DNA from 2 places in the Jeotgalibacillus marinus genome. Region 1 is predicted to be linked to the other one. Evidence: predicted binding sites of a transcription regulator. Region 1 holds the regulator's gene; the other holds the start of a gene.
The links. Region 1 encodes LexA, which represses DNA repair genes until DNA is damaged. Its sites were predicted from a motif close to CGAACATATGTTCG; they were not measured.
Positions count from the first base shown of each region.

Region 2: the regulator LexA is predicted to act here: its motif matches at 2,586-2,599, upstream of pcrA (DNA helicase PcrA).

Region 1 covers NZ_JBFMIA010000011.1:11,125-15,568, forward strand. The annotation lists gene AB1471_RS11860 (response regulator transcription factor) at 1-388, shown strand, start outside; gene AB1471_RS11865 (sensor histidine kinase) at 390-1,712, shown strand; gene lexA (transcriptional repressor LexA) at 2,166-2,786, opposite strand; gene AB1471_RS11875 (YneB family resolvase-like protein) at 3,245-3,895, shown strand; gene AB1471_RS11880 (DUF896 domain-containing protein) at 3,983-4,216, shown strand.
Region 2 covers NZ_JBFMIA010000006.1:25,179-29,622, forward strand. The annotation lists gene AB1471_RS08765 (adenine deaminase C-terminal domain-containing protein) at 1-95, shown strand, start outside; gene AB1471_RS08770 (DUF3048 domain-containing protein) at 139-1,155, shown strand; gene AB1471_RS08775 (YerC/YecD family TrpR-related protein) at 1,180-1,479, shown strand; gene pcrB (heptaprenylglyceryl phosphate synthase) at 1,755-2,429, shown strand; gene pcrA (DNA helicase PcrA) at 2,613-4,444, shown strand, end outside.

The DNA.
Region 1 (4,444 bases):
AACGGATGATTATTTGGTGAAGCCTTTTGATCCAGTGGAACTTGTTCTTCGGGTAAAGTCTCTTTTTAAGCGGTATAACCTTTCTATAACACATGCAATCCAATTGGGTGAGGTAAACATTAATCTTGAAACATTATCGGTTTCTTCTCATGAAGAAACCGTACTGTTAAAAAAGAAAGAATGTGAACTGCTGTTTATGCTGGCAAGTTCACCCGGTAGGATCTTTACCCGGGCACAATTAATTGAAAGCTTGTGGGGATTGGACTATGACGGTGACGAACGGACAGTGGATGTCCATATTAAACGCCTGCGCCAGCGGATTGAATCGTTCTCATCTTTATCAATCACGACTGTCCGTGGGTTAGGATACCGGTTGGAGGGCAAATAACGTGTTTAGAAAAAGCCTACGTGTTAAAATTGTCACTACTTTTATCATCATCGTGCACATCAGCCTCTTTTTATCATTCGGAATTAGCCTATTGATTACAGAGAGGGAAGTTACAATAGAAAAGCCCTTTTTGGCGATTGCGCAGGACGTTGCTTCTCTTCTTGCAATAACGGAGCCGGAGAGACGTGATCAGGTAATAGACATATTATCAGACTATAATATACATGGTGAAATGATACAGGAAGAAAACGAGCTGCCTTTTTCATTAACAGAAGAGGAGGCTGCACCGCTGTTTCAATCTGGAATATCGGAGCCGTTATTTTTAAATACAGAGGAAGGTCCTGTACGTTTCATAGGGGTGCCGAATATTGATAATACTGGAAACTCAATGATACTGAAGGTTGATTTTACCGGTTTTTTGAAAGTCATGCACCGCATTTTGCTTATTGTTCTTTTTAGCGTGTTAGTTATTGGCAGTCTGCTTATTTTGCTTGTATCGCATTACATTGTTGAACCGGTGAAAAAACTGACAAGCGCAGCAAAAGAAATGGCGAAGGGGAATTTATCCTTTCGACTTAAACATAGAAGGAAAGATGAGATCGGGGAATTGATGGACAGCTTTAATCATATGGCAAGTGAAATTCAGAAAGTTGATAAAATGCGTGAAGACTTTGTCAGTAATGTTTCCCATGAAATTCAGAGTCCCATTACGTCGATTCGTGGTTTTACACGTGCAATTAGGGATGGAGTCATTCCCGTGGAACATCAAAAGGAGCACCTTGATATTATTTATCAGGAAACATTAAGACTTTCAAAGCTCAGTGACCATTTGCTTCGGCTTGCTTCGCTTGATTCAGAAAATCATCCTTTTCATCCGGTTGAGTATCGGTTAGATGAACAGCTGCGTAGAATAATTCTCGTGACTGAACCGTTATGGATTAAAAAAAATCTTGACATTGAACTTGATCTGCTAGCTTGCCGTGTTATGGTCGATCGTGATTTATTTGAACATGTTTGGCAAAATTTGATTACGAATGCTATTAAATACTCAGGTGATAACAATCGGATTGTTGTTCAAATGGAAAACACTGGTCTAGCTGTTCTCGTTCATATAATGGATACCGGAAGAGGAATTCCCAAAGAAGATTTGCCGTATGTATTTGACCGATTTTATATGGTCGATAAAGCAAGAAGCCGTTCAGGTGGAGGAAATGGGCTTGGGCTGTCAATTGTAAAAAAGATTATCGAACTCCATGGCTGCAAAATAGACGTCAAAAGTGAGGAATGGAAAGGGACTTGTTTTACGGTTTCCATTCCTCTATAGATAGAGACTATCAAAAAGAGTAATAATCATTATGACAAAAGGTTACGGTACGGAAGTTTTATGGGGAGAGGTTGGTTAAGAGTGATGCGTCTAATTCGACGGTTAACCATATATTTTCCTGCCAATATTGGACAAAACATTTAATTCAACTTATATACAATATACTATTTGATGAAAAATTTGTTGATAAAAATAAATATAACAATATTTATTCTATATTGTGAATTCTGATTGCAACCAAAACCTATTGTTTCATGCTATTTAGACGAGAAGTTAAATTTTATGCATTTTACACAAGCCGTAAGTTAGAAGGATTTTGGGGGACTTGAAATTAGAAAGAGCCCTCTTGGTTTGATGAGGGTGTCAATACATGAACGAATTGACCCCTATTTTGATATCTAGGAGGACCCCATGATTCTAAATTGAAGGCAAGGCTACCAGTTATACGTCCACTTAATGAACTTGACGGTAAACGCCAATGACTTTACCTAGAATGCTAACGCTTTTTAAGATGATAGGTGCCATCGTTGAGTTCTCAGGCTGTAATCGAACATGGGTATGTTCTTTAAAGAATCGTTTGACTGTTGCTTCATTTTCTTCAGTCATGGCTACAACGATATCTCCATTGTTCGCCGATTGCTGTTGCTTCACAATGACATAATCGCCATTAAGAATTCCAGCTTCAATCATAGAATCACCCATGATCTCTAGCATAAAGACTGTGTCATCAGAAGAAGCTAGGCGTTCTGGAAGTGGAAAATACTCCTCCACATTTTCGATCGCGGTAATCGGTGAACCTGCAGTTACCTTACCAACAATAGGGACGTTTACAACACTTTGTGTAGGAATGCTATCTTCATCCAAGTTTAGAATTTCAATCGCTCTTGGTTTCGTTGGGTCACGGCGAATCAAGCCTTTGCTTTCCAGACGGGCTAGGTGACCATGAACGGTTGAGCTTGAAGCTAGTCCAACTGCCATTCCGATTTCACGAACTGAAGGTGGATAACCCTTATCGCGAACTTCGCGTTTAATGAATTCAAGAATATCAAGTTGCCTATTAGATAATTTTTTCATGGGAGCACCTCTCTTTTTGACTATCGAATTCTTATGTAATTATAGCATGAATTTTTTAAAAATACAAACATAAGTTCGAATTTTTAGCTTGATACAAAACGGATGTTCGGTATATAATATTAGCAATAATTGCGAACGTATATTCGTCATAGTCGTTTCAATATAGCTACTTTATGAAAAGATTCCTATGTTATTCTATTTATTGTTGTACATTTGCTTTTTGACTTTATCTAACTTTTTTTACGGATGATCGTGAGAACAGTTATCTACAAATAGTAGTGTAAGAATGGCACTTTCGATGAATTTATAAATGGATAATCTCTGAGAACAAGTTATTATCTATTCTATCAGTATAAGGAGAAAAGCTTATGTTGCCGACCTCTACTAAAGTTCAATTTATCTAGGATGGGATTCAGCGGGCTTCCGAAAAATAATAGTAGTAGTTTAGAGGTGTTAGAATGAACGTCGTAATCTATTGTCGCGTGAGTACAGATAAAAAATCCCAAGAAACGTCACTCGAACGTCAAGAAGAAGAACTGAGGGCATTAGCCCATCGAAATCAATTTAAGATAGTTGATACAATACGGGAGCAAGGAAGTGGATTTGATTTAGATCGTGATGGGGTTTTCGCATTACTTGAAACAGTACGAAGAGAAGAAGTGAATGGAATACTTATTCAAGATGAAACGCGTATTGGAAGAGGGAATGCTAAAATTGCGCTGATTCACACTTTAATGAAGGAAGATATCCGAATTTTCTCTGTTAGCCACGATGGTGAACTGGAGCTATCAGAATCAGATTCAATGATTCTACAGATTGTTAGTATGGTAGAAGAACACCAACGGAAAATTCATAATTTGAAAATCAAGAGAGGAATGAAACGTGCGGTTGAACGTGGATTTCGTCCCGAGAAAAACTTAAAAGATCGTGGGAACAAAGAAGGACGTGACAAAATCGTCGTGCCAATCGATGAAATTCTCCGATTGCGCAGAAATGGGTTAACCTTTCATGAAATTGCCGCTACGTTACGTGGTTTAGGTCATGATGTTTCCAAAGCAACAGTACATAGACGTTTTCGCGAATACATGGACAGGCAAATCGATACATAAAAAGCACATTTCTTGTCAGAGCAACACATTTTTAGTACGATACAATGTATTATAAACGTTGTAGTAGTTCTAGAAAGGGTGTTTTATATGTTATCAAATAAAAAAATGTCACGTATAAATGAATTATCGGCTAAAGCTAAAAGAGAAGGGTTATCAAAGGAAGAAACCGTTGAACAGCAAACCCTTCGCCAAGAATACTTGTCTGCCTTTCGTGGTTCAATGAAGCAAACTATTGAAAATGTTCGCGTCTTAGATCCAGAAGGTAAGGATGTCACACCAACGAAGCTTAAAGAAGTTCAAAAACGTAATCGCATGCATTAAACCTTTCGTACTTATATCGTGACAAAAATGCCATTCAACTGGCTTTTTTGTCGTGTATGGAAAAAAATTTTAGTTAATTATTTTGTAAGCGTTATCGTGTAGAGATGAATGCGGTTTTTTCCCAAGTGTGATTTATCCCAACAATGTCTAAGAAAAGGAATTTTATCGAGTTGTTTGTACATCTCTGCTTTTTTGCGTACAATAGATACGTATAATGATGATAGAGAG
Region 2 (4,444 bases), on a different contig from region 1:
TTTCGTCGACTCACTTACCATATATCCGTATTACACAACGTGGTCTTTATGATGTAAAAAAGAAAACGGTACTCTTTCCTACGATAATGCGTTAAAATAAGAAAGTAAGTAAATCCCTATATAAGAGGTGTACTTTACATGAAAATCATTTTATTTATTTGTATGGCATTGATTTTAGTAGGCTGCAGCCAGGATCAAGAACAGTCACAGCAAAATCCAGTAGGCACATATGAAGAGGGAGATACTAATACCGATCTTTACCCACTTACTGGAGAAGAAATGCAAACGGCAAATGATCAGCGAGCTGTTTCGGTCGTGTTAAACAATCACCCAAGTGCTCGTCCACAAAGTGGTCTTGCAGAGGCAGATGTTGTGTATGAAATACTAGCAGAGGGGAAAATTACTCGACTACTTGCGATTTATCAAAGCACTTATCCAGAGCGGACGGGTCCGATTCGCAGTGCGCGTGATTACCACATTAACGTAGCAAATGGCTATGATAGTTTTTTTGTTTCTCATGGTTACAGTCCAGATGCTTTAGAAATGCTCGATAATGGTGTGATTGAACATATGAATGGTATTCAATACGAAGGGCAATGGTTTGTTCGTTCATCAGATCGTGTAGCTCCGCATAATTCATATAGCGGGCGAGAATTAATCGAAGAAGGTGCTGAACAAAGAGGAATTTCGCTCGAAGGTACCCCCGCTGGAATGGCGTTCACACAAGGCGAGGAAGTAGTTGATGACGGGCAATCTGCACAATCGTTCACAGTGTCCTATGATGATACTAGTGATTTATACACAAGCACTTACGATTATGATACCTCAACGGGTACATACTCACGAATAAACAATGGTGAAACAACGATTGACCAAGAAACAAATGAAGCAGTAGCCATTTCAAACATTATCGTTTTAGAAACTGATCATCAGGTAATTGATCAAGAAGGACGCTTAATAATTGATTTGGTTTCTGGTGGAGATGCTTATGTGTTTCAGCAAGGACAGTGGACAGCGATGACATGGCGTGATGTTGATGGGCGAATGGTTCCTTATTTAAATGGAACACCTGCACCATTATCGCCGGGTATGAGCTGGATTCACATTATCCCAACATCAAGTGGATTTGAACAATCCGTTACGATACACGAATAATTTTAAAGGAGTAGTGCATACATTATGCAAATTGAAAAACTAAGAGGAAAAGAACTAGACCAGTTATTTAATGCGGTTTTGTCACTTAAAGACTTAGATGAATGCTACGAATTTTTTGACGATCTTTGTACGATCAATGAAATTCAATCACTCTCTCAACGCCTTGAAGTTGCGCGCATGTTACGTAAAGGTAAAACATATCATAAAATAGAAACTGAAACAGGTGCAAGTACAGCGACTATTTCACGCGTTAAACGCTGCCTGAACTATGGCAATGATACCTATTCAATGGTGTTGGATCGCGTTGGTGATGAAGAGGAGTAACAGAAATGAAATAATGTACGAATCTAACTGGAACAAGCGCTTCCTCCTTCTGAGGGCGCGCTTTTTTGTTTTATTTCGGCGGCCACAAGCAGTCCTCATTCCGATGTTTAGCCATAGTCTACCGACCGAATCGATTATTTGAACATTTCTACACTTTATTCCAATAATTCTCACCTTTTTTCTCCCACGCTCTCATCTTTAAGCTTCACCCTATCGATGCTATAATGAAACGGATAAAGTTTCACGAAGAGTGTAATGAAATGGAGGATTCACCTATGTATGACGTCCAGGAATGGAAGCACGTATTTAAACTTGATCCGGCTAAAGAGCTTTCAGATGAAGCTGTAGAAAAAATCTGTGAGTCAGGTACGGATGCAGTCATGATTGGGGGTTCGGACGGCGTGACACTCGATAATGTATTAGATTTGTTGGTGAAAGTTCGCCGCTACACCGTCCCTTGCGTGCTAGAGGTATCCAACCTTGAGTCGGTCACACCTGGATTTGATTTATACTTTATCCCAACAGTGTTAAATTCGAACAATCCTAAGTGGGTTACTGGATTACATCATGAAGCCCTAAAAGAACATGGCGACCTAATGAATTGGGATGAAATTATGGCAGAAGGCTATTGCATTGTTAATCCTGATTGCAAAGCAGCAAAACTGACTGATGCCCAAACGGACCTAACAAAAGATGATATTATCGCTTATGCACGAATGACAGAGCGCCTATTTCAGTTACCGATATTTTATTTGGAATATAGTGGCGTGTACGGCGACCCTGAGATTGTCCAAGCCGTTCAAAATGAGGTGACCAATGCAACGTTTTTCTACGGTGGAGGAATAACATCTAAAGAAAAAGCAACTGAAATGGCAGCACACGCTGATGTGATCGTCGTTGGCAATTTAATTTATGAAAACCTTTCAGAAGCATTAAAAACAATCGTGTAAGAGGTTGAAGTGAGAATTTTTTGTCCAACAAGCAGTTGGATGCGACTAGAAAGCAGTTCATTGTCGGCATTTGAAAGTAATTAATCAAAATCAACATTCTTATGAGAAACTAGATTTTCAACAAGCTAGTAAAAGAGATGATTTTACATTATAATAAGAACAAATGTTCTAGAGGGTGAGAAAATGCAATTTTTAACGGATCGATTACTTAAAGGAATGAATCCTGAACAAGCAGAAGCAATTAAAGCAACAGAAGGTCCCCTGTTAATCATGGCGGGTGCTGGATCTGGAAAAACACGAGTGCTTACTCATCGTATCGCGTATTTAATGATTGAAAAAGGGATCGCTCCTTACAATATTTTAGCCATTACCTTTACAAATAAAGCAGCTCGAGAAATGAAAGACCGAGTGGGTCAAATTCTTGGAGGAGATTCAGAAAACGTATGGATTTCTACCTTTCACTCCATGTGTGTAAGAATTTTACGTAGAGACATCGACCGCATTGGTTATAACCGCAACTTTACTATTTTAGATTCAACGGATCAGCAGTCGGTTGTGAAAAGTATTTTAAAAGATAAGAACTTAGACCCGAAAAAATTTGATCCTCGTGGCATTTTATCAGTCATTAGCTCAGCGAAAAATGAACTGGTAACGCCTGAGCAGTTTTCAAAAGATACAGGAAGCTTTTACGAAGAAACAATCAGTGAGGTTTTTACTGAGTATCAGCGCAGACTTCGTAAAAATTCAGCTCTAGATTTTGATGATTTAATTATGCAGACGATTCACTTGTTTGAACGAATTCCTGAAGTGCTAGAGACTTATCAACGAAAATTTCAATATATTCACGTGGATGAGTATCAAGATACGAACCGTGCACAATATATGCTCGTAAAACAGCTGGCTTCTCGATTTAAAAACCTTTGTGTAGTGGGTGATTCTGACCAGTCGATTTATCGCTGGAGAGGAGCAGACATCGCAAACATTATGTCGTTTGAAAAAGACTATCCGAATGCACAAGTGATCATGCTTGAACAAAACTATCGTTCAACGAAAAAAATTCTAAACGCAGCAAATGAAGTCATTCAAAATAACCCGAATCGCAAGCCGAAAAATTTATGGACGGATAATCAAGATGGCCATAAAATTACCTATTTTCGGGCAGATAGCGAGCAAGGTGAAGCGCAGTTTGTCACGGGTAAGATAAATGAAATGGTTCAATCAGGCAAACGTAAACGCTCAGATATCGCGATTCTTTATCGCACAAATGCTCAATCGCGTGTGATGGAGGAAGTGCTGATGAAATCCAACATCGATTACACGATTGTTGGCGGCACGAAGTTCTATGATCGTAAAGAAATTAAAGATATTTTAGGTTACTTGCGCTTAGTCGCAAACCCAGCGGATGACATTAGCTTAACCCGAATTATTAACGTACCGAAACGTGGGGTTGGGGCAACTTCAGTTGATCGTATCGGAAATTATGCGAGAGATAACGACATGTCCATGTATGAAGCGTTGGGGTTAGGGGATTTTATCGGAATAAGTCCTAAAATCGCTAAAACCGTTATGGACTTTCGAGATTTCATCACTAACTTCACTCAGATGCAGGAGTATTTATCAGTAACGGAACTCGTAGAAGATATTTTAGAAAAATCAGGCTATCGTGAAGCGCTAAAAAAGGATAAAACAATTGAATCACAAAGTCGTTTAGAAAATATTGATGAGTTTTTATCTGTTACAAAAGCATTTGAAGAGGCGAGCGAAGATAAAAGCTTAATTGCTTTTTTAACAGATCTTGCGCTTGTTGCAGACATTGACCAATTAGATAAAGTAGAAACGACGTCAGAGCTTGTTACATTGATGACTCTTCACTCAGCAAAAGGGCTTGAATTCCCTGTGGTCTTTTTACTCGGCTTAGAAGAAGGTATTTTCCCTCACAGCCGATCGCTAACGGAAGAGGTAGAGATGGAAGAAGAACGTCGTCTTGCATATGTGGGGATCACACGTGCGGAAGA